DNA from 3 places in the Thauera sp. JM12B12 genome. Region 2 is predicted to be linked to each of the others. Evidence: predicted binding sites of a transcription regulator. Region 2 holds the regulator's gene; each other region holds the start of a gene.
The links. Region 2 encodes LexA, which represses DNA repair genes until DNA is damaged. Its sites were predicted from a motif close to ACTGTATNTANATACAGT; they were not measured.
Positions count from the first base shown of each region.

Region 1: the regulator LexA is predicted to act here: its motif matches at 3,339-3,356, upstream of AAG895_RS01635 (ATP-dependent helicase).
Region 3: the regulator LexA is predicted to act here: its motif matches at 4,639-4,656, upstream of AAG895_RS12100 (error-prone DNA polymerase).

Region 1 is NZ_CP154859.1:371,390-378,392, reverse strand. It holds gene AAG895_RS01640 (sigma 54-interacting transcriptional regulator) at 1-1,016, opposite strand, end outside; gene AAG895_RS01635 (ATP-dependent helicase) at 1,199-3,337, opposite strand; gene AAG895_RS01630 (tetratricopeptide repeat protein) at 3,441-4,571, opposite strand; gene AAG895_RS01625 (AraC family transcriptional regulator) at 4,748-5,494, shown strand; gene AAG895_RS01620 (diguanylate cyclase) at 5,491-7,003, opposite strand, start outside.
Region 2 is NZ_CP154859.1:1,978,870-1,985,872, forward strand. It holds gene AAG895_RS08850 (DNA polymerase Y family protein) at 1-971, opposite strand, end outside; gene imuA (translesion DNA synthesis-associated protein ImuA) at 987-1,733, opposite strand; gene lexA (transcriptional repressor LexA) at 1,807-2,415, opposite strand; gene AAG895_RS08865 (zinc-dependent alcohol dehydrogenase family protein) at 2,510-3,541, opposite strand; gene AAG895_RS08870 (peroxiredoxin) at 3,765-4,256, shown strand; gene AAG895_RS08875 (peptidylprolyl isomerase) at 4,237-4,722, shown strand; gene AAG895_RS08880 (dipeptide ABC transporter ATP-binding protein) at 4,778-6,925, shown strand; gene AAG895_RS08885 (transglycosylase SLT domain-containing protein) at 6,972-7,003, opposite strand, start outside.
Region 3 is NZ_CP154859.1:2,682,828-2,689,830, forward strand. It holds gene AAG895_RS12075 (phasin family protein) at 1-148, shown strand, start outside; gene gltX (glutamate--tRNA ligase) at 242-1,648, opposite strand; gene AAG895_RS12085 (ABC transporter ATP-binding protein) at 1,716-2,510, opposite strand; gene AAG895_RS12090 (ABC transporter permease) at 2,512-3,402, opposite strand; gene AAG895_RS12095 (ABC transporter substrate-binding protein) at 3,502-4,473, opposite strand; gene AAG895_RS12100 (error-prone DNA polymerase) at 4,663-7,003, shown strand, end outside.

The DNA.
Region 1 (7,003 bases), 1.6 Mb from region 2:
CTGGGCACGCGCAGCGCCAGCACGTTGAGACGGTAGAACAGGTCGGCGCGGAAGCTGCCCTCGGCCACCCGCGCCTCGAGGTCCACATGGGTGGCGGCGATCACGCGCACGTCGAGCGGGCGCACCTGGTTCGAGCCGAGCGGCTCGACCTGCTGCTCCTGCAGCACGCGCAGCAGCTTGACCTGCAGCGGCAGCGACAGGTCGCCGATCTCGTCGAGGAACAGGGTGCCGCCGTTGGCGAGCTCGAACTTGCCCAGCCGCGCCTTGCGGTCGGCGCCGGTGAAGGCGCCCGGCGCGGTACCGAAGAGCTCGGCCTCGACCAGGTTGTCGGGCACCGCCGCCATGTTCACCGCGACGAAGGGCCCATTGGCGCGCGCCGACAGGTTGTGGATGCCCTGCGCGAGCAGCTCCTTGCCGGTGCCGGTCTCGCCGCGCAGCAGCACCGTGGCGTCGAGCTGGGCGGCGCGGCGGGCCTGGCGCTTGATCTCGGTGGCGACCGCGCTGGTGCCGATGAAGTTGGCGATCGTGTAGCGCGCGCGGCGCGCCTGCAGCAGCGCGCGCTCGGTCTCCGCGAGGCGCGCCTGCAGGCGGCCGTACTTCTCCATCAGCGGCTTCAGGTGACGGGCGCGATCGAACAACACGAAGCCGAGCGCGCCGACCACCTGGCCATCGTCGGCGCGCAGCGGGATGCGGGTGACGACGAAGTGCTCGTCGCCGAAGGGCATCAGGTCGAGCAGGCTGGGCTCGCCGCTGTCGACCACCTCGCGCAGCCGGCTCGCCGGCAGCACGTCCTCGATCTCGCGCCCGAGCGCGCTATGCCCGTCGGCCAGCCCGATCTTGCTCGCGTACTTGTCGCTCATCCACACGATGCGCGCCTGGCGATTGACCGCCACCGTGCCTTCGCACTGGGCATTGAGATGGTCGAACAGCAGCGGCATCGCCACCGCGCGGAAATGCTCGGGCGAGATGCCGATCTTGAGGCCGTTCTCGTCGAGGTCGGCGGCGGACAGACCCATGGGCAGGCTCGAGGGGACGGAAATGCGGCCGATTATGGGACCGCCCCCGAGCCGGGGCAACGCCGACCGCCAACGCAGCCCGCGGGAGCGGCGGCCAGTGGGTGCGGTGGCCCGCGAACGGGGCGCGTGCAGCCGGTGATGTTCGCGGGCAAGCCCGCTCCCACGGGGCGGCGCGCAGCGCTTCAGCGCCACATGTCGCGCATCTTCGCCGCGAGGTCGATCGCCGCCTGGCGGGAGGCGGGCGAGCCCTGCAGTTCGGGCGGCGGCGGCGGCCAGCTCAGCTGCTCGAAGTGGCCGAGCAGGCGGTTGGGGATAAAGCGCGTGCGTCCGGCATAGACGTGGCGGTCGCCCAGGCCCATCTGCTGCGTCACGTAGAAGCGCTGCGGCACGATCAGGTCGAGGTTGTCCTTCGCCCGCGTCATCGCGACGTAGAGCAGGCGGCGCTCCTCCTCGATCTCGGCGCTGTTGCGGGTGGCGACGTCGGACGGAATGCAGCCGTCGACCACGTTCAGCACGCTCACCGCGTTCCACTCCTGGCCCTTGGCCGAGTGCATCGTCGACAGGATCAGGTAGTCCTCGTCGAGCAGCGGCATGCCAGCCTCGCCGCTGGTGGCGCTGGGCGGGTCGAGGGTGAGCTCGGTGAGAAAGCGTTGGCGGCTCGGGCTGGTGGCGGCGATGCGGGCGAGCTGCTGGACGTCGAGCACGCGCAGCGCGAAGTCGTCGTACAGGCGCGGCATCTCGCCCTCGTACCAGCGGCAGGCGAGCTCGAAGTCCGCCGGCCATTGCGGGCGTTCGGCCAGGCGGTCGACGAGCGCCGCGAACGCCTGCCAGCCCGCGCGCGCAGCCTCGGGCACCGGCTGCTCGGCGAGCAGTGCGCAGCCCGCGGGCGCGGCGCAGACGTTGTCGAGCACGCGGCCGGCGGTCTTCGGTCCGATGCCGGCCAGGAGCTGGATGGCACGGAAACCCGAGATGCGGTCGCGCGGATTCTCGGCCCAGCGCAGCACCGCGAGCACGTCCTTGACGTGGGCGGCTTCGAGGAACTTGAGGCCGCCGAACTTCACGAAGGGGATGTTGCGCCGGGTCAGCTCCAGTTCCAGCCGCGCGCTGTGCGCCGAGGCGCGGAACAGCACCGCCTGCTGCTTGAGCTTGAGCCCCTCCTCGCGCCGCGCCAGCACGCCATCGACGACGAAGGCGGCCTGGTCGGCGTCGTCCTTGACCGACACCAGGCGCGGGCGCTGCGTCGATTCGCGCTCGGACCACAGGTTCTTGGTGAAGCGCTCGGCCGCCATCGCGATCACCGCGTTGGCCGCCTCCAGGATCGGCTTGGTCGAGCGGTAGTTCTGCTCCAGCGTCACCACCTGCGCCGGCGGATCGAAGGCGGCGGGGAAGTCGAGGATGTTGCGCACGGTGGCACCGCGAAAGGCGTAGATCGACTGCGCGTCGTCGCCGACCACGGTGAGGCCGCGGCCATCGGGTTTCATTGCGAGCAGGATCGACGCCTGCAGGGGGTTGGTGTCCTGGTACTCATCGACCAGCACGTGGTCGAAGAGGCCGCCGATCTCGGCACCGAGCGCCGGCTCGGCCACCATCTGCGCCCAGTACAGCAGCAGGTCGTCGTAGTCGAGCACCTGCTGCGCCTGCTTGGCCTCGACGTAGGCTCGAAACAGGCGCTTGAGTTCGTCCTCCCACTCCGCGCACCACGGGAAGTTCGCCTGCAGCACCTCGGCGAGCGGCGCCTGCGTGTTGACCGCCGCCGAGTAGATCGCCAGGCAGGTGCCTTTCTGGGGAAAGCGCTGCCGGGTCGCCGACAGGCCGAGTTCGTGGCGCACCAGGTTCATCAGGTCGCCGGAATCCTCGCGGTCGTGGATGGTGAAGCCCGGGTCGAGCCCGATGCGCCCGGCGTAGTCGCGCAAGAGGCGCGCGCCGATGGCGTGGAAGGTGCCCGACCAGTGCAGCTCGGCCTGCGCCAGCCCGGGCCTTCCCGCGGACGCCTGCGCCAGGATGCGACGCACGCGCCGGCCCATCTCGTCGGCCGCCCGGCGCGAGAAGGTGAGCAGCAGCATGCGCGAAGGGTCGGCTCCGTGGGCGATGAGGTGCGCCACGCGATGCGCGAGCGTGTTGGTCTTGCCCGAGCCGGCGCCGGCAATCACCAGCAGCGGCTGCGCCGGCCGCGGAAAGAGGCCCGTGGCGTTCGCATCGCCCGTGACCCCGTGCTCGACCGCCGCGCGTTGCGCCGGGTTGAGGCGGGCGAGCGGGTCGGAAGCGACAGGCTCGGGCGCTGCCGCGAGGGGCGCAGCAGTGGAAGAAGACGAAGGCGGCATGGCTGTAATTATATTCAGCCAATGCCGCCGACGATAGGCCACGAATCGGGCCCCTGGCGCGACCGCGCAGGTCGGTGCTGAAGGCCGCCCCGATGCGCCTGCCTCAAGCCGCTGCCCGCAGCGGCGCCGCGCGCTGCCGCAGCAGCCGGGTCAGCGGGCTGTGCGGGCGCGTGTCGACACGCTCGTTGCACAGCGCGACGGCGAGCGCCTGCTGGCCGTCACGCAGCGCGGCCTCGATCAGCGTCAGGTCGAGCACGCTGCGCTGCGCATGGCTGCCACCGAAGCGGTGGGCGATCTCGCGCACGTCGCGGATCAGGCGCACGGTCTCGGCATGGTGCCCCTCGCCGAAGGCGCGGATCGCCCGCGTCAGCGGTTGCCCCACCTCACGCGTGAAGGCGGCGTTGTCGCCGTCGCCCTGCATCGCCGCGCGCTGCGCCTCCAGCACCGTGTCGACCAGATCGAGACGCCCCGCACCGACGAAGGCCATGGTCGCGTGCACGTCGTTGAAGGCGTAGTTGCCGGCGGCGGCGAACGGCGCCCAGTCCTCGGCGAGCCGCTGCCAGCGCGAGCCGACGTCGATGCCGCGCAGGTGCAGGCGCCACAGCATGGCCGAGGCGTCGATCAGGTCCAGGATCACGGTCGAGCGCTCGCCGCGGATCGGCCCGTCGTACAAGGCCAGCACCTCGTCGATCTCGCCCAGCTCGAGGTGGTAGAGCGCGAGATGCCACCAGTTGTGCACGCGGAAGAAGCTGTCGGTGGACCAGGCCGCGGGGTCGGCGCGCATCCAGGCGATGCCGTCGCGCTCGCGGCCCTGCATCTCCATCACGTGCGCGACCGCGTGCTGGGCCCAGCCGTCGCGCGGCTCGAGTTCGACGCCGGCGCGCCCCTGCGCCTCGGCGCGGACGTAGTCGCCGCACTCCTCGAGACCGAAGGCGTGCATGCCGAGCACGGCGTGATGGCCCGCCATGGCGCGCGACCAGGCCGGCAGCCGCGAGGCCGCGAGCAGGCAGGCGCGCGCCACCGGGATGCCCGCCGGCTCGGTGCCGAGCAGGTGCAGCCAGGCCTTCAGCGCATGGGCCATGACGAAGTCGGGGCGCAGCGCGAGCGCGGCATCGACACTCGCCACCGGATCCTCGATGTAGCAGCGGAACTGGTGCAGGGCGCGCCGGTAGTGGGCGGCGCTGTCGGCATCGGCGCCGGTGCAGGCGAGGCCATGGTCGTCGTGGAAGCTCATCTTCGTTCTCCTTGCTGGGGTGGGGGTGACGCGCCTTCTACCCCCGGGAGAGCGAAGATCGGCCGGGGCGTGCGCGCAGTGCTAAGTTAAGTTCATGGCCGCATGGCCGATATGTCCGCGACGCCGGAAGTCTTGACCGCGGCGAAGCGGTCGACGTGGCGGCCGGCGAGATCGTCATGCTGCCGCGCAATGACGGCCACCTGCTGGCGAGCGCGCCGGGCCTGCGGCCGACGCCGATCGACCCCCACCTGCAGGCGCCCGACGCCGGCACGCCGGCCTCGCTGCGCCTGGGTGGCGGCGGCGAGCACACCCGCATCGTGTGCGGCTTTCTCGGCTGCGAGGCGCCGCACAACCCGCTCGTCGCCACCCTGCCGCCGGTGCTGAAGCTCGGCGTGCGCGACGGCACCGGCGGCGACTGGATCGAGAGTTCCTTCCGCCACGCCGCCGAGGAGTTCGCCGCAGGCGGCATCGGCTCGGCCGCGGTGCTCGGCAAGCTCGCCGAGCTGCTGTTCGTGGAGGCGGTCCGGCGCTACCTGGCGAACCTGCCCGCCGGCCACACCGGCTGGCTCGCCGGGCTGCAGGACCGCACGGTCGGGCGCGCGCTGGCGCTGCTGCACAGCCGTGTCGCCCATCCATGGACCACCGAGGAGCTGGCGCGCGCCGTGGGCCTGTCGCGCTCCGCCTTCGCCGAGCGCTTCACCGCCCTGCTCGGCACGCCGCCGATGCACTACCTGGCGAACTGGCGGCTGCAACTCGCCGCGCTGCGCCTGCGCGACAGCCCCGCGGCGACCGCGCAGATCGCCTTCGACATCGGCTACGACTCGGAGGCCGCCTTCTGCCGCGCCTTCAAGCGCGCCTACGGCACCACCCCGGCCGCGTGGCGGCGGCAGGGCGGGATCATGATCGGCAGGGGCGATACCTAGTCCGCCTTCACCCCTGCCGATGGTGTCGTGTCGCCACAGCAGACGCAGCCGCGCCCCACCCGCTTGGCCTCGTACATCCAGTGGTCGGCCTCGTCGATCAAGGCCTCGAGGTTCGCGTGGGTGCCGCGTTCGGCCACGCCGACGCTCGCGCTCAGGTGCAGGCGCTGGCCGCCGTGCTCGATGCGTACCGCGCGGATCGCCTCGAGCAGGCGCATGCCGGTGCGTCGCGCCTGCGCCAGGCGGGCATCGGGCATCAGCACGACGAACTCCTCTCCGCCCCAGCGCGCGACCAGGTCGGCCTCGCGGCAACCCTGCTCGAGCAGCCGCGCCACCGCGATCAGGGCGGCATCGCCGGCGGCGTGGCCATGGGTGTCGTTGAGCAGCTTGAAATGGTCGAGGTCGAGCACGATCGCCGCCAGCGGGCGCCCGCCCTGCTGGGTGGCCTGCCACAGCGCCGCCGCCGCCGCGCTGAAGGCGCGCCGGTTGCGCAGGCCGGTGAGCGGATCGGTCGCGGCGAGGTGCTCGGCGCGCTGGCGCTCCCCGCGCAGCCGCCGCATCCGGTACGCCAACGCCAGCGTCAGCACCGTGCCGTCGAGGGCGACGCCCGCCTCCGCGGCATGGAGCGCCCACGCCGAATACGGCAAGCCATGCCACACCGCGAAGGTGGTGATGGCGGTGCCCGCCATCGCGATCAACGCCCCGGCCAGGAAATACGGCGCGCCGATGCGCTCGCGGCGCACGCTGGCCACGCCGATCCACACCATCGCCAGCGCGAAGACCTGGGTGAACACGAAGGCGACCACCCCGGCCGCAGGCTGAAGGTCGAACGCCACGCACAGCGCCATCGCCAGCGCCCCCGCCACCATCAGCACGCGCACGAGGCGGTGCAGTCCGGGCAGGCTGCTGCGCAAGCCCAGGAAGCTGCTCGCGAAGCCGAGGCCCATGCAGCCGAACAGCACCATCAGCACCAGGATCGCGTAACGCTGGACCTCCGGCTGATCCGGCCACAGCCACACCTGGCCATGCCCCGAGTACGCCATGCTGAGCAGCAGGAAGCTGCCCACGTAGAGCACGTAGTCGCGCTGGCTGCGGTCGCGCAGGCCGACGTAGAGCATGGCGTTGTAGACGATCAGCGCCAGGAGGTAGCCGTAGAGCAGGCCATAACCGTAGTCGTGCGCACGCTGCGCCGCGGCGGCCGCGGCAGGCGTCAGCAGGCGCAACGGGACCACCAGCGGATCGGGGGAGGCCGCGCGCACGAGGATGTCGGTGACGCCTGGCGCGAAGTCATGGTCGAGCACGAAGCCGAGGCTACCCGTCGGCGGCAGCAAGCCCCTCTCGCCGTCCCCGGCGGCAAGGTGCGCGACCACCGCGTCGCCACGCAGCAGGTAGACGTCGACACGGTCGGTCCAGGGCGCGCCGACGACGATCTGCCGCCGCTGCGCCGCGGGCGTGTCGACCGCCAGGTGCAGCCACACCGGTCGGGCGCCGATGCCGAACTTGGGCACCGCG
Region 2 (7,003 bases):
GCCAGCTCGAGCAGGGTGGGGGGGCGGGACGTGTGTTCCAGCACCAGCGAGCACAGATCCACTGCAGCATGATGGGCCTGGAGCCAGCCCGCCAGGCTGGCAAACAGTCTGCGTGCGGCGAACAGCAGGGCTTCGGCCTGATGCGTGGAGGCGGGCAAGGCAAGCCCGTGGTCGAAGCGCGCCGGCGGTTCGAACCAGGGGCGGGGGTCGGGCAGTTCGCCGCGGGCGCGTGCGAGCGTGCGCGCGGCGGACTGTGCCTGGCGGCGGGCGAGACCGGCAGCGGGCAGACGGCGCACCTCGCCAAGGGTGCGCAGGCCGAGGCCTTCGAGCAAGGCCAGCGTGTGTGCGTCGCAACTGCCGTCTTCACCGAGCAGGGGGAGCGGGAGCGGGTCGATCATGGATAACCAGTGCGCGGGCGATGCGTGACCGTGCGTGACCGGGGGCAGCGGTTCGGGGGGCGCCGATGTGGCTGCGTCGCCTTCTGTCTGCAGTGCACGGGCAGGGTCGAAGCTCAGCCCTGTGCGGGCGAACCAGCGCGCGGCGAGCGGCGTGGGCGCGCAGCCCGTGCGGGCCTCGAAGCCGAGTTCGGCCTGGAGTGCCTCCCGGAGCGTGCGCTCGATCCGGCTCGCGCCGCCGAACAGGCGCAGGCAGGCGGAGATCTCCATCAGCACCGCATCGGGTGGAGACAGGCTGATGCGCGGGCTGAAGCGTCCTGCCCAGGTGGCGATCTCGGCGAGCGCCGCATGCTCACGGGCGGTGTCGCGCGGCTGCAGCCGCAGCTCGGGCACCAGGGCGAGCGCGCTCGTGCCGCGCATTCCAGGGTGGACGCCGAGTGCTTGTGCGCACGGCGTCACCTCCAGCAGGGTCGTCCCCGGGGGGGCGGCGACGATGGCGAGCGGGAGGGCGTCGCGGATGCCGCGGGTGAATACCTGGAGCGGCAGCGCCGGCAGCAGGATGGCGAGCCAGAGCATGCGTGCAGGCCGGTTTCAGCGTACGCGTTCGAGCATGCCCGGGCGCGTCATGGACCCTGTTGGCGAGAGGGGCGGCAGTGCATCGGTGTCGACCGCTGTCGGGCGTATGTGCAGCAGCACGGGGCGGATGGCTGGCGGCCCCTTGCGCTTGACGATCCGCACTTCGAGCTGTCCGCCGCGGGCGGCGAGCGCGAGGCGCAGGGGGGCGGGCGAGGCCTGACCGGCGGCGTCAAGCGGTCGGAACAGGAACAGGGGCGTGGCGCTGTCCTCGGCGGCGAGCTGCAGCCGGCGCAGGCCGCCGCTGTCGATCTTCGGCAGCCATGCGAGCACGGCCGAGCAGCTGCCCGAGACGGTTGCCTGGCGTGCTGCCCAGAGCAGAGTGCGAGGCTGTTCGGGGCGTACGATCAGCAGGCGGGAGAGCGGCACCCCTGCATCTGCCAGTGCCGGCGCGTAGGGCAGCAGCGGCGGCGCCAGCCACACGATCCATTGCTCGGGGCGCGTGCGCTCGAGCACCGGCAGCAGCATCGACAGCTCGCCCACGCCGGGGCGTTCGAGCAGCAGCTCGATCAGGGCGCCGAGCGGCCATCCGCCACCGGGCAGTTCGGCGTCGAGGGTATCGAAGCCGGTGGAGCAGACCTCGCCACGGCTCTGGGCGAGGTGACTGGCCTGCCAGACGCTGCCTGCCGGCAGTCCGGCCAGCAGCGCGCGGACGGACGCCGCGGACGGATCCTGTTCGGCAATGCGCGGGGCGATGGCAGCCATGGCGGGCATGATGCGAGGGGAAGGGTGGGGCAGAGGGCGCGGCGCACGTCGGCGAGGGGGCGGCCGATGATGCTCAGTGATCCTTGCGGATCAGGCCGACCATGACGCCTTCTATGACCACCGGCGCGCGCCGGGTGTCGATGACGATGGGGGCGTAGTCCGGATTGGCCGGCAGCAGCTCGACCACCGTGCCCTTGCGCTGCAGGGTCTTCACGGTGACGTCGTCGTCCACACGGGCGACCACGATCTGACCGTTGCGCGCCTCGGCGCTGCGATGCACGGCGATGAGGTCGCCGTCGAGGATGCCGGCGTCGCGCATGCTCATGCCGCGCACGCGCAGCAGGTAGTCCGCCTTGGGCGAGAACAGGGACGGATCGAGCTGGTAGCGCGCCTCGACGTGTTCTGCGGCGAGGATGGGGCTGCCGGCAGCGACGCGGCCGACCAGCGGCAGGCCGAGCGCTGCGGCCAGGCGGATGCCGCGGGCGCGGCCTTCCTCGAGCAGGATGGCGCCCTTGGCGGCGAGCGCGCGCAGGTGGGTTTCGGCCGCGTTCGGCGAACGAAACCCGAACGCGGTGCACACCTCGGCGCGGGTGGGCGGACGGCCTTCGGACTCGACCGTGGCGCGGATGAAGTCGAGGATTTCCTGCTGGCGTGCGGTGAGGGTTTCGCTACGGGCGCTCATGACGGCCTCCATGGGGATGGCTGTAATTTTAAACAGTTGTGCGCCGAGAGCAAGCCTCCGCGTTCGTCAGCTCCTGATCTGGGTGCCGCCGCGTTCAGGGCATCAGCACCGCCGCCCCCTGCAGTTCTCCGCGGCGCAAGCGTGCGAGCGCCTCGTTGGCCTCGTCGAGCGCGAAGCGCGTGACCTCGGTGCGTACCGGCACCTTCGGTGCCAGGGCGAGGAATTCATCGCCGTCACGCCGGGTGAGGTTGGCCACCGAGACGATGCGGCGTTCTCCCCACAGGATGTCGTAGGGAAACGCCGGGATCTCGCTCATGTGGATGCCCGCGCACACCACGACGCCGCCCTTGGCGAGGCTGCGCAGCGCGGCGGGAACCAGTTCGCCGGCAGGCGCGAAGATGAGCGCGGCATCGAGCGGCTGCGGCGGCCTGTCCTGCCCGCTGCCGACCCAGCAGGCGCCGAGCTGGCGGGCGAAGGCCTGGCTGGCGGCGTCGCCGGCGCGGGTGAAGGCGTGGACCTCGCGTCCCTGCCATACCGCCACCTGCGCGATGATGTGGGCGGCGGCACCGAATCCGTACAGACCGATCCGGCGCGCGTCGCCGGCCATCGCCAGCGCGCGGTAGCCGATGAGGCCGGCACAGAGCAGGGGGGCTGCCTCGGCGGGGTCGGCCGCCTCGTCCAGCGCGAAGCAGTAGCGTGCGTCGGCGACCGTGTATTCGGCGTAGCCGCCATGGATCTGGTAGCCGGTGAAGCGGGCGTTGTCGCACAGGTTCTCCCGCTGGCTGGCGCAGAAGCTGCAGTGTCCGCAGGTCCAGCCGAGCCAGGGCACGCCCATGCGCTGGCCATGCCGGACGCCTGAAACGCCGGCGCCCACCGCGGCCACGCGACCGACGATCTCGTGCCCGGGAATCATCGGCAGCGCCGGATCGGGCAGTTCGCCATCGATCAGGTGGAGGTCGGTCCGGCATACGCCGCAGGCTTCGACGCGCAGCAGGATCTGGCCGGCGGCCGGCCTTGGGAGCGGGCGTTCGACCGCCTTCAGGGGCTCGCCGGGGCTCTCGAGCAGCATCGCGCGCATGCTCGAGGGCAGGGTGGAGTCGTCGGTGCGGGAGAGTCGGGTTGCCATGGGGCGCGCTCCGGTTGCGGTGGCGATGATGCACTGCGTCTTGAGCCGTCGCCCGATCTGGGCTATTGCTTCAACACGGTGTCGGCTGGCGGCACCCCACGCACCGACCCAACCAGGGAGGAAGGCCAGAATGCTCGATCGATCCCACGTCCAGGAGCAGTCCAGCGCGGGTAGTGTTCGCCGGGGGTCTCGGCTAGAATCCGGCCCACATCAGGGAGAACACATGCTGCAGAGCGGAGACATCGCCCCCGCATTCACCTTGCCGGACGCCGACATGGAAATTTTCGACCTCGCGTCGGTGGTCGGCAAGCAGAATGTCGTTCTCTACTTTTATCCTCGCGACAAGACGCCGGGCTGCACGCTCCAGGCCGCTGACTTCAGCGACCACGACGACGAGTTCGCCCGCTTCGACTGCATCGTGGTCGGTGTGAGTCCCGACGACTGTCTGACCCACGCCGAGTTTCGTGACCAGGAGGGATTGTCGATCCGCCTGCTTTCCGATTCCGACACCGACGTGTGCCGGCTCTACAACGTGTGGCAGGAACGGGAAGTCGACGGAGTGAAGAAGATGGGCGTGCGGCGATCGACCTTCGTGATCGACAAGCAGGGCAGGATCCGCCACGCACTCTACGATGTGACGCCTCGCGGCCACGCCGCCGCGGTTTTCGAACTGGTCAAGGAACTGGAACCTCAGAATGCAAAACGAAATCGTTAAGAACAGCATCGTCACGCTGCAGTACACGGTGCGTGACCCGGATGGCGCGATCATCGATGACGGCCATCACCCCCTGGTTTATCTGCATGGCGGCTACGATGGCATCTTCCCGGTGCTCGAAGAGGCCCTGCACGGCAAGAAGGTCGGCGAGACGCTGCAGGTCAAGCTGCAGCCCGAAGATGCGTTCGGCGACTACGACGAGGAACTCATCCTGGTCGAGGACGCCAAGCTCTTCCCCGAGAACATCAAGGTCGGCATGAGCTTCGAGCGCGTCTCCGACGACGGCGAGGAAGATCTCGTCTATCGCATCACCGACATCGCCGACGGCAAGGTCGTGGTCGACGGCAACCACCCGCTGGCAGGCGTTGCGCTGGTGTTCGACGTCACCGTCGCCGAAGTGCGTCCGGCGAGCGCCGAGGAGATCGCCCACGGTCACGTTCATGGCCCTGGCGGTCATCACCACTGATCCCGATCGAGGGGCCGCGTGAGCGGCCCTTTTTCATCGCTGCCCCCGGTCCCGAATGACTCGATCCGCTCCGCACACGGCTGCCTCCGTACCTGCCGGCTCCCTGTCTGCCGAGGCTCTGCTGCAGGTCGCCGGCCTGGGCGTGAAGATCGCGCGTGCAGAGGGCGATGTCCGTCCGGTGGACGGGGTCGACTTCAGCATCGATGCCGGAGAGACCTTTGCCCTCCTCGGTGAGTCCGGCTGCGGCAAGTCGATGACGGCGCTCGCGCTCATGCGCCTGCTCCCGGATGCGGGGCAGATCGCCGGAGGCAGCGTCCGCCTCGGGGGCGAGGAACTGCTCGCGCTCCCGGAGTCGGCGATGCGCCGTGTGCGCGGTGGGCGCATCGGCATGATCTTCCAGGAGCCGTCGACCAGCCTGAACCCGGTGATGACCGTGGGCGAGCAGATCGGCGAGGCGCTGGCACGCCATGGCCTGCGCGGAGAGGCCGCGCGTGGCGAGGCGGTCCGGCTGCTGGAGGCGGTGGGGATCCCCGATCCGGCGCGGCGCCTGCAGGATTATCCGTTCCAGTTCTCCGGCGGCATGAAACAGCGGGTGATGATCGCCATCGCGCTCGCCGGGCGGCCGCAACTGCTGATCGCCGACGAGCCTACCACCGCGCTCGACGTCACCATCCAGGCGCAGGTGCTCGACCTGCTGGCCGAGCTCCAGCGTAAAGAGGGGATGGGCATGCTGCTGATCACCCACGATCTCGGCGTCGTCGCGCGCATGGCTCACCGCGTCGGGGTGATGTACGCCGGCGAGGTGGTGGAGACGGGCGCGCGCGCGGCCTTCTTCGCCGCCCCGCTGCATCCGTATTCGCGCAAGCTGTTCGCAGCGCTGCCGGGTGCCGACCGGCGTGGCAGCGCGCTCGATGCGCCTGCGGGCAGCGTGCCGCCCCTGGATCGTGCCTTTCCGGGCTGCCGCTTCGCCGAGCGCTGCCCGGCGGCGTTCGACCGCTGCGACGAGGAGGCGCCGGGCTGGCACCGTGTCGGTGTGCAGGCGGTGCGCTGCCATCTGTACGAGGGCGTGAGCGTGCCGCGGCCGCTCGAGCATCTCGCGGCGGCCACTGCTGCAGTGCATCGCCAGCGCAGCCCGCAGCCCGTGCTCGAGGTGCGCGACCTGGCCGTGCATTTCCCGGTGCGCAAGGGCGTGCTCAAGCGTACCGTCGGCCACGTGAGAGCAGTCGATGGTGTGAGCCTGCGGCTGGCGCCAGGCCGCACGCTTGCCCTGGTCGGCGAATCCGGTTGCGGCAAGACCACCGTCGGTAAGGCCATCCTGCGCCTGCTCGAACCGACCGCGGGCGAGCTCCTGCTCGACGGCGAGCCGTTCGCGCAGTGGCCCGAATCGGCGCTGCAGCCGGTGCGCCGGGCGGTGCAGATGGTGTTCCAGGACCCCTTCGCCTCGCTCAACCCGCGCATGCGCGTCGGCGAGATCATCGAGGAAGGGCTCGCCGCGCTCGATGCCGGCAGCGACGCCCGCGCGCGCCGGGCGCGCGTGATCGAACTGCTCGAGCGCGTCGGCCTCGGTGCGGAGATGCGCTGGCGCTATCCGCACGAGTTCTCCGGCGGTCAGCGCCAGCGCATCGCGGTGGCGCGTGCGCTGGCGGTGTCACCGCGGGTGATCGTCTGCGACGAGCCCACCAGCGCGCTCGACGTCTCGGTGCAGGCGCAGTTGCTCAACCTGATGCGCGAGCTGCAGCGCGAGCAGGGGCTGGCCTATCTTTTCATCACCCACAACCTTGCGGTGGTGGAGTATCTCGCCGACGAGGTCGCGGTGATGTACCTCGGGCGCATCGTCGAGGAGGGGCCGGTCGAGCGCGTCATCGGGCAGCGGGCGCATCCCTACACGCGCGCGCTGCTGGCGGCCGTGCCGCGTGTCGGCACGGAGGCCGCAACGGTCGGCGTCGATGGCGCGGCCTCTGGCTCGGCGCAGGCGCCGAGTTGCCGGACGGGCGGCGGCGCGGGTGACTCGCGTGCGGCGGTGACCGGCGTTCGCATGAGCGGGGCGGTCGAGCTGCCTTCGCCCCTCGATCCGCCAGCGGGTTGCCACTTCCAACCTCGTTGCCCGCATGCGACCGACGTCTGCAGGGCCAGCTATCCGCCGGTGACCGAGCTCGCGCAGGGTCATCGCGTGCGCTGTCACTGGCCCCGTTTCGACGACTGACCGGGCTCCCAGGGGCGGCCGGCGCGTCATTGCGGCCGTGCGTGTATCAGCGCGCCCGGCTGCCGTTGCGTTTCGCGC
Region 3 (7,003 bases), 700 kb from region 2:
GGTCGAACATGGCAACCGCCATCTCGAGCAGGTCCAGACCTCGATGAACGCGTTGCTGGAGGAAGCCCGCAAGCTCGCCCCCGCGGCCACGCTCGAGTTGAACGCCGAGCCCGCGGCGCGCGGCCGCGCAACACGCAAGGCTGCCTGACGCCGCACGGCGCCCCAAAGCAATAAGCCCCGGCCTCGCCCGGGGCTTATTGCTTCATCGGAGCGCGCGGCTCGAAAGTCGCGACTCCACGGTTCAAAGGTGCCGATCGAGCCGTGCGAGCACCCGCTCGCGTCCGAGCACCTCGAGCACCGCGTCGATCGCCGGCGTCTGCGGCACGCCGAGCACCGCGACCCGCAGCGGGATCGCCACCTGCGGCATCTTCAGGCCATGTTCGGCCATGGTTTCCTTGATCGCCTGGCTGAGCGCAGCCTTGTTCCAGTCGACCACCGCAAGTCGGGCGCGCAGGCTCGCGAGCGCGGCCCTGGCGACGTCGGTGAGGTGCTGACCGATCACCTCGGGGGCCGGATGCACGTCGGCGACGAACAGCTCGGCCGAGTCGGCGAGTTCGTTGAGGTTGGCGACGCGGTCCTTGTAGAGCGCCACCACCGCCTCGAGCGTGACGCCGGTCTCGGGGTTGACCTCGCGGCGGGCGAGCCGGCTGGCAACCTGCGACGCCAGGAAGGCATCGTCGGCCTTCTTGATGTACTGGGCATTGAGCCAGTTGAGCTTTTCGGTGTTGAACTGCGCCGCCGAGGGCGTGATGTGGTCGAGGTCGAACCACTCGACGAACTGCTGGCGGCCGAAGACTTCGTCGTCGCCGTGGCTCCAGCCCAGGCGCGCGAGGTAGTTGATGACCGCATCCGGCAGGTAGCCATCCTCGTCGTACTGCATCACGCTCACCGCGCCGTGGCGCTTGGAGAGCTTGGTGCCGTCGTCGCCGAGGATCATCGACAGGTGGGCGTACAGCGGCACCTCGGCGCCGAGCGCCTGCAGCACGTTGATCTGGCGCGGGGTGTTGTTCACATGGTCGTCCCCGCGGATGACGTGGGTGATGCCCATGTCCCAGTCGTCCACCACCACGCAGAAGTTGTAGGTCGGCGTGCCGTCGGCGCGGGCGATGATGAAGTCGTCCATCTCGGCGTTGGCGATCTCGATGCGGCCCTTCACCAGGTCGTCCCAGGCCACCACGCCCTCGGCCGGATTGCGAAAGCGCACCACCGGCTGCACGCCCGCGGGCGGCGGCGGCAGGGTCTTGCCGGCCTCGGGGCGCCAGCGTCCGTCGTAGCGCGGCTTCTCGCCGCGGGCGCGCTGCGCCTCGCGGATAGCGTCGAGCTCTTCGGGCGACATGTAGCAGTGGTAGGCGGTGCCCGCGGCCAGCATCTGGCCGATGACCGCCTTGTACCGGTCCATGCGCTGCATCTGGTAGAACGGCCCCTCGTCGTGCTCGAGGCCCAGCCAGTGCATGCCGTCGAGGATGGCCTGCACCGCTTCGGGCGTGGAACGGGCGACGTCGGTGTCCTCGATGCGCAGGATGAAGCTGCCGCCGTGGCGGCGGGCGAAGGCCCACGAGAACAGCGCGGTGCGCGCGCCACCGATGTGGAGATAGCCGGTCGGGCTGGGAGCGAAGCGGGTGCGGACGGGACGGGGAGCGGAAGTCATCGTTGCATTCAGTGGTGTTTCGTTCGTTTGGATACGGGGTGGCACGGGGGCGGGCGCGGAGGGCGACTCAGCCCAGCAGCAGCGCGTCGTCGTCGATCTCTTCGCCGCGGACCTTCTCGAACATGTCGAGCAGGTGATGCACGTCCAGCCCCTCGCGCTCCTTGCCGGACACGTCCAGCACGACGCGGCCCTGGTGCAGCATCACGGTGCGCTGGCCGACGTCGAGCGCCTGGCGCATCGAGTGGGTGACCATCATCGTGGTGAGCTTGTGCTCGGCGACGATGCGCACGGTGAGCTCGAGCACGAAGGCCGCGGTGCGCGGGTCGAGCGCGGCGGTGTGCTCGTCGAGCAGCAGCAGGCGCGAGGGCTGCAGCGCCGCCATCAGCAGGCTCACCGCCTGGCGCTGGCCGCCCGAGAGCAGGCCAATGCGATCGGACAGGCGGTTCTCCAGGCCCAGGCCCAGCGTCGATAGCTGGGCGCGGAACTCCTCGCGCAGCGCGGGCTTGACCGCGAAGGAGAAGCCGCGCCGCTCGCCGCGCATCTTGGCCAGCGCCATGTTCTCCTCGATGGTGAGGTCCTCGCAGGTCCCGGCGAGCGGGTCCTGGAACACGCGGGCGACGTGGCGCGCGCGCACCCACACCGGCTGGCGCGTCATGTCGATGCCGTCGATCTCGATCGTGCCGCTGTCGACCCGCTGCTCGCCGGAGACGGCGTTCAGGAAGGTCGACTTGCCGGCGCCGTTGGAGCCGATCACGGTGACGAACTGCCCGCTCGGGATCTCGAGCGACATGCCGCGCAGGGCCTGGGTCTCGATCGGCGTGCCGGGGTTGAAGGTCAGGCGCAGCTCATTGGCTTTCAACATCTCAGTTCCCCTTCTTTCCGGACCAGTGGGCGCGCAGTTTGGGCACCACCAGGGCGACCGTCACCAGCACCGCGGTGACGAGGTTGAGGTCCTGCGCCTGCAGGCCGATGAAGTCCGAGTTGAGCGCGAGCGCGATGAAGAAGCGATAGACGATGGCACCGACGATGACCGCGATCGTCGCCAGGTAGAGCTTGCGCGAGGGCAGCAGGCTCTCGCCGACGATCACCGCCGCAAGGCCGATGACGATGGTGCCCACGCCCATCGAGATGTCCGCCCCGCCCTGGGTCTGCGCGAACAGCGCGCCCGCCAGGCCGACCAGCGCGTTCGACAGCGCCATGCCGGCCAGCACCGCCAGCCCGGTGTTGACGCCCTGCGCCCGCGCCATGCGCGCGTTCGAGCCGGTGGCGCGGATCGCCAGCCCGCTCTGGGTGGAGAAATAGGCATCGAGCGCGAGCTTGACCGCCAGCACCACGAAGATCAGCAGCAACGGGCGGAACACGTAGTCGGCGAGCGCCTCGGGCTGCAGCAGGTTGAAGACCGTCGGCTCGGTGATCAGCGGCACGTTGGGCTTGCCCATGATGCGCAGGTTGATCGAGTAGAGCGCGATCATCATCAGGATGCTCGCGAGCAGATCCATGATCTTGAGGCTGACGTTGAGCCAGCCGGTGATCAGGCCGGCGACCGCGCCGGCGAGCGTCGCCACGACGGTCGCGGTGAAGGGATCGTAGCCGGCGGCGATCATGGTCGCGGCGACCGCACCGCCGAGCGGGAAGCTGCCGTCCACGGTGAGGTCGGGAAAGCGCAGCAGGCGGAAGGAGATGTACACGCCGAGGGCGACGAGGCTGAAGATCAGCCCGATCTCGAGCGCCCCGAGCAGGGTGTAGAGGGACATGGGAAATACCGTTGCGGAGAAAACGACGCGGGCGCTCCGAAAGGAGCACCCGCGGCGATCGGAGCGAACCGGCCGGCGATGGGCCCGGCCGGGCCGCGCTTACTGGACGACCTTGGAGGCGTCCTTGATGAGCGCTTCGGACAGGGTGACGCCCTGCTTCTGCGCTGCACCCGGGTTCACGTGCAGGGACAGGTTGTTGCTGGTCTCGGAGGCGATGTCGCCCGGCTTCTCGCCCTTGAGGATGCGCACGACCATCTGCCCGGTCTGCACGCCGATCGCCTTGTAGTCCATGCCATAGGCGGCGACCGCGCCACGCGCCACGCTGTCGGTATCGGCAGCCACGAGCGGGATCTTGGCGTCCATGCCGACCTTGACCAGGGCCTCGTAGGCCGACACCACGTTGTTGTCGGTGCTGGTGTAGAACACGTCGACCTTGTCGATCAGGCTGCGCGCGGCCGAGCCCACGTCAACCGAGCGCGGCGCGGCGGCGTCGACCAGGGTCATGCCGTGCTTGGGGAGCAGCGTGCGCATCTGCTCGAGCACCACCACCGAGTTCGCCTCGCCGGGGTTGAAGACCATGCCGACGCGCTTGGCGTTGGGCGCGACGCGCTTGATCAGCTCGATCTGCTTGTCGAGTTCGAGCGCATCGGAGACGCCGGTGACGTTGGTGCCCGAGGGCGCCATCGAAGGCACCAGCTTGGCCGCGACCGGGTCGGTCACCGCCGAGAAAACCAGCGGGATGTCCTTGGTCGCCGCGGCAACCGCCTGCGCCGAGGGGGTGGCGATGGCGACGATCACGTCGGACCTGTCGCCGACGAACTTGCGCGCGATCTGCGCCGCGGTGCCAGTGTTGCCCTGGGCGCTCTGGTACTGCCACTTCAGGTTCTTGCCGTCCTCGTAGCCGGCGGCGGCGAGCGCCTCCTTGACGCCATCCCGGACCGCGTCGAGCGCCGGATGTTCGACGATCGCGGTGATCGCCACCGATTTCTGCTCCGCATGCACCGGGCTGGCCATCGCGAAAGCCAGGGCGAGCGCACCGAACAGCACCTTGCGGGACTTGCTGAAGGACATGAAGGTCTCCTATCGGCCATGCGGGCCGGACAGTTTTTTACGCGCACGATCGACGACCGCGCGGATCGGAAAAGCAGGAAGACCGAGAGTTTAACAGCGCGCCCGGCTCATGCGATTGCGGTGGACCCGAAGCAGGAAAGGACGAGCGCCCATATTGCCTGCAAGACTGTATTTTTTTACAGTTACCGCATGACCATCCCCTATGCCGAACTCCACTGCCTCAGCAACTTCAGCTTCCAGCGCGGCGCCTCCCACCCCGAGGAGCTCGTCACGCAGGCGGCCGCGTTCGGCTACAGCGCGATCGCGCTCACCGACGAATGCTCGCTTGCCGGCGTGGTGCGCGCCCATCGCGCCCTGCAGGCCCTGCCGGCCGACCGCCCGCAGCTGATCATCGGCAGCGAACTCGCGCTCGAGGATGGTCCTCGCATCGTGCTGCTCGCCACCGACCGCTGCGGCTACGGCCAGCTGTCGCGGCTGATCACCCGGGCCCGCCGCGCCGCCGACAAGGGCAGCTACCGCCTCACCCGGGCGATGATCGACGACGCCTGCGACCTGCCGCTGCCGTCCGCCGCCCCCGGCGAGGCTGCCGACGGCCTGGACGGCTGCCTGGCCCTGCTGATTCCGCCCGCGAGCTTCCCGCCCCGTGCCGGACTCGAGACCGCGGCGGCGGCCCTGCAGGTCGAGGCCGAATGGCTCGCGCAGCGTTTCCCGGGCCGCGCCTGGATGGCGGTGACGGTGCGGCTCGACGGCCGCGACCGCGCCCGCATCACCTGGCTGCGCCGCGTCGCCCGCGCCGCGGGCATACCGGCCGTGGCCGCCAGCGGCGCGCTGATGCACGCCGCCGAACGCCGCCCGCTCGCCGACGTGATGAGCGCGCTGCGCCTGCACTGCAGCGTGGCCGAGGCCGGGCTGGCGCTCGCCGCCAATGCCGAGCAGCGCCTGCACGCGCGCGACACCCTCGCCCGCCGCTACCCGCCCGCCCTGCTCGCCGAGACCCTGGTCGTCGCCCAACGCTGCAGCTTTTCGCTGGACGAGCTGCGCTACGAGTACCCCGCCGAGCTCGTCCCCGAGGGCGAAACCCCGGCGCGCTGGCTGCGCCGGCTGGTCGAGGGCGGGCTGGCGTGGCGTTACGGCCAGGCGGAGCCGAGCCACGCCGGAAGCGGCGACACCCCACCGCCACGCATTGCCGCCCCCGCCCGCAGCACGACCCCGCCCCGCGCGGCCGACGACCCCGCGCCGCCCACGGTGCGCGCGCAGATCGAGCACGAGCTCGCGCTGATCGCCGAGCTCGGCTACGAGCCCTACTTCCTCACCGTGCACGACATCGTCCGCTTCGCCCGCGAGGCCGGCATCCTGTGCCAGGGCCGCGGCTCGGCGGCGAACTCGGTGGTGTGCTGGGCGCTCGGCATCACCGAGGTCGATCCACGGCTCGGCATCATGCTGGTCGAGCGCTTCATCTCGCGCGAGCGCAACGAACCGCCCGACATCGACGTCGACTTCGAGCACGACCGCCGCGAGGAGGTCATCCAGTACATCTACCGCAAGTACGGCCGCGAGCGCGCCGCGCTCGCCGCCACGGTGATCAGCTACCGCGCGCGCAGCGCGCTGCGCGACGTCGGCCGCGCGCTCGGCCTGGACGAGGCGCAGATCGAGCGCCTCACCCGCGAGCACCACTGGTTCGACGGCCGCCGCATCCTGCCCGAACGCCTCGCCGAGGCCGGGCTCGACCCCGCCAGCCCGGTCACCCAGCGCCTGGTCGCGCTCACCGAAGAGCTGATCGGCTTTCCGCGCCATCTGTCGCAGCACGTCGGCGGTTTCGTCATCGCGCGCGGCCGGCTCGACGAGCTGGTGCCGGTCGAGAACGCCGCCATGCCCGAGCGCACCGTGATCCAGTGGGACAAGGACGACCTCGACGCGGTCGGTCTGATGAAGATCGACGTGCTCGCGCTCGGCATGCTGTCGGCGCTGCGCCGCGGCCTCGCCCTGGTGTCGGCCTGGCGCGGGCGGGCGCTGACGCTGGCGACGATCCCGCGCGAGCGACCGCAGGTGTACGCGATGCTGTCACGCGCGGATTCGATCGGCGTGTTCCAGGTCGAATCGCGCGCGCAGATGACCATGCTGCCGCGCTTGAAGCCGCGCCGCTTCTACGACCTGGTGGTGGAAGTCGCCATCGTGCGCCCCGGCCCGATCCAGGGCGGCATGGTCCATCCCTACCTGCAGGCGCGCGAGCGCGTGGCGCGCGGCGAAGACCCGATGGAAGGGCTGCGCGAGGAGATCCGCGGCGTGCTCGCGCGCACGCTCGGGGTGCCGATCTTCCAGGAGCAGGTGATGCAGCTCGCGGTGGTGGCTGCGGGCTTCACCGGCGGCGAGGCCGACCAGCTGCGCCGCGCGATGGGCGCCTGGCGGCGCAAGGGCGAGCTCGAGCGCTACCGCCAGAAGCTGCTCGACGGGCTGGCGAAGAACCGCTACGACCCCGACTTCGCCCAGCGCCTGTGCCAGCAGATCGAGGGCTTCGGCAGCTACGGCTTTC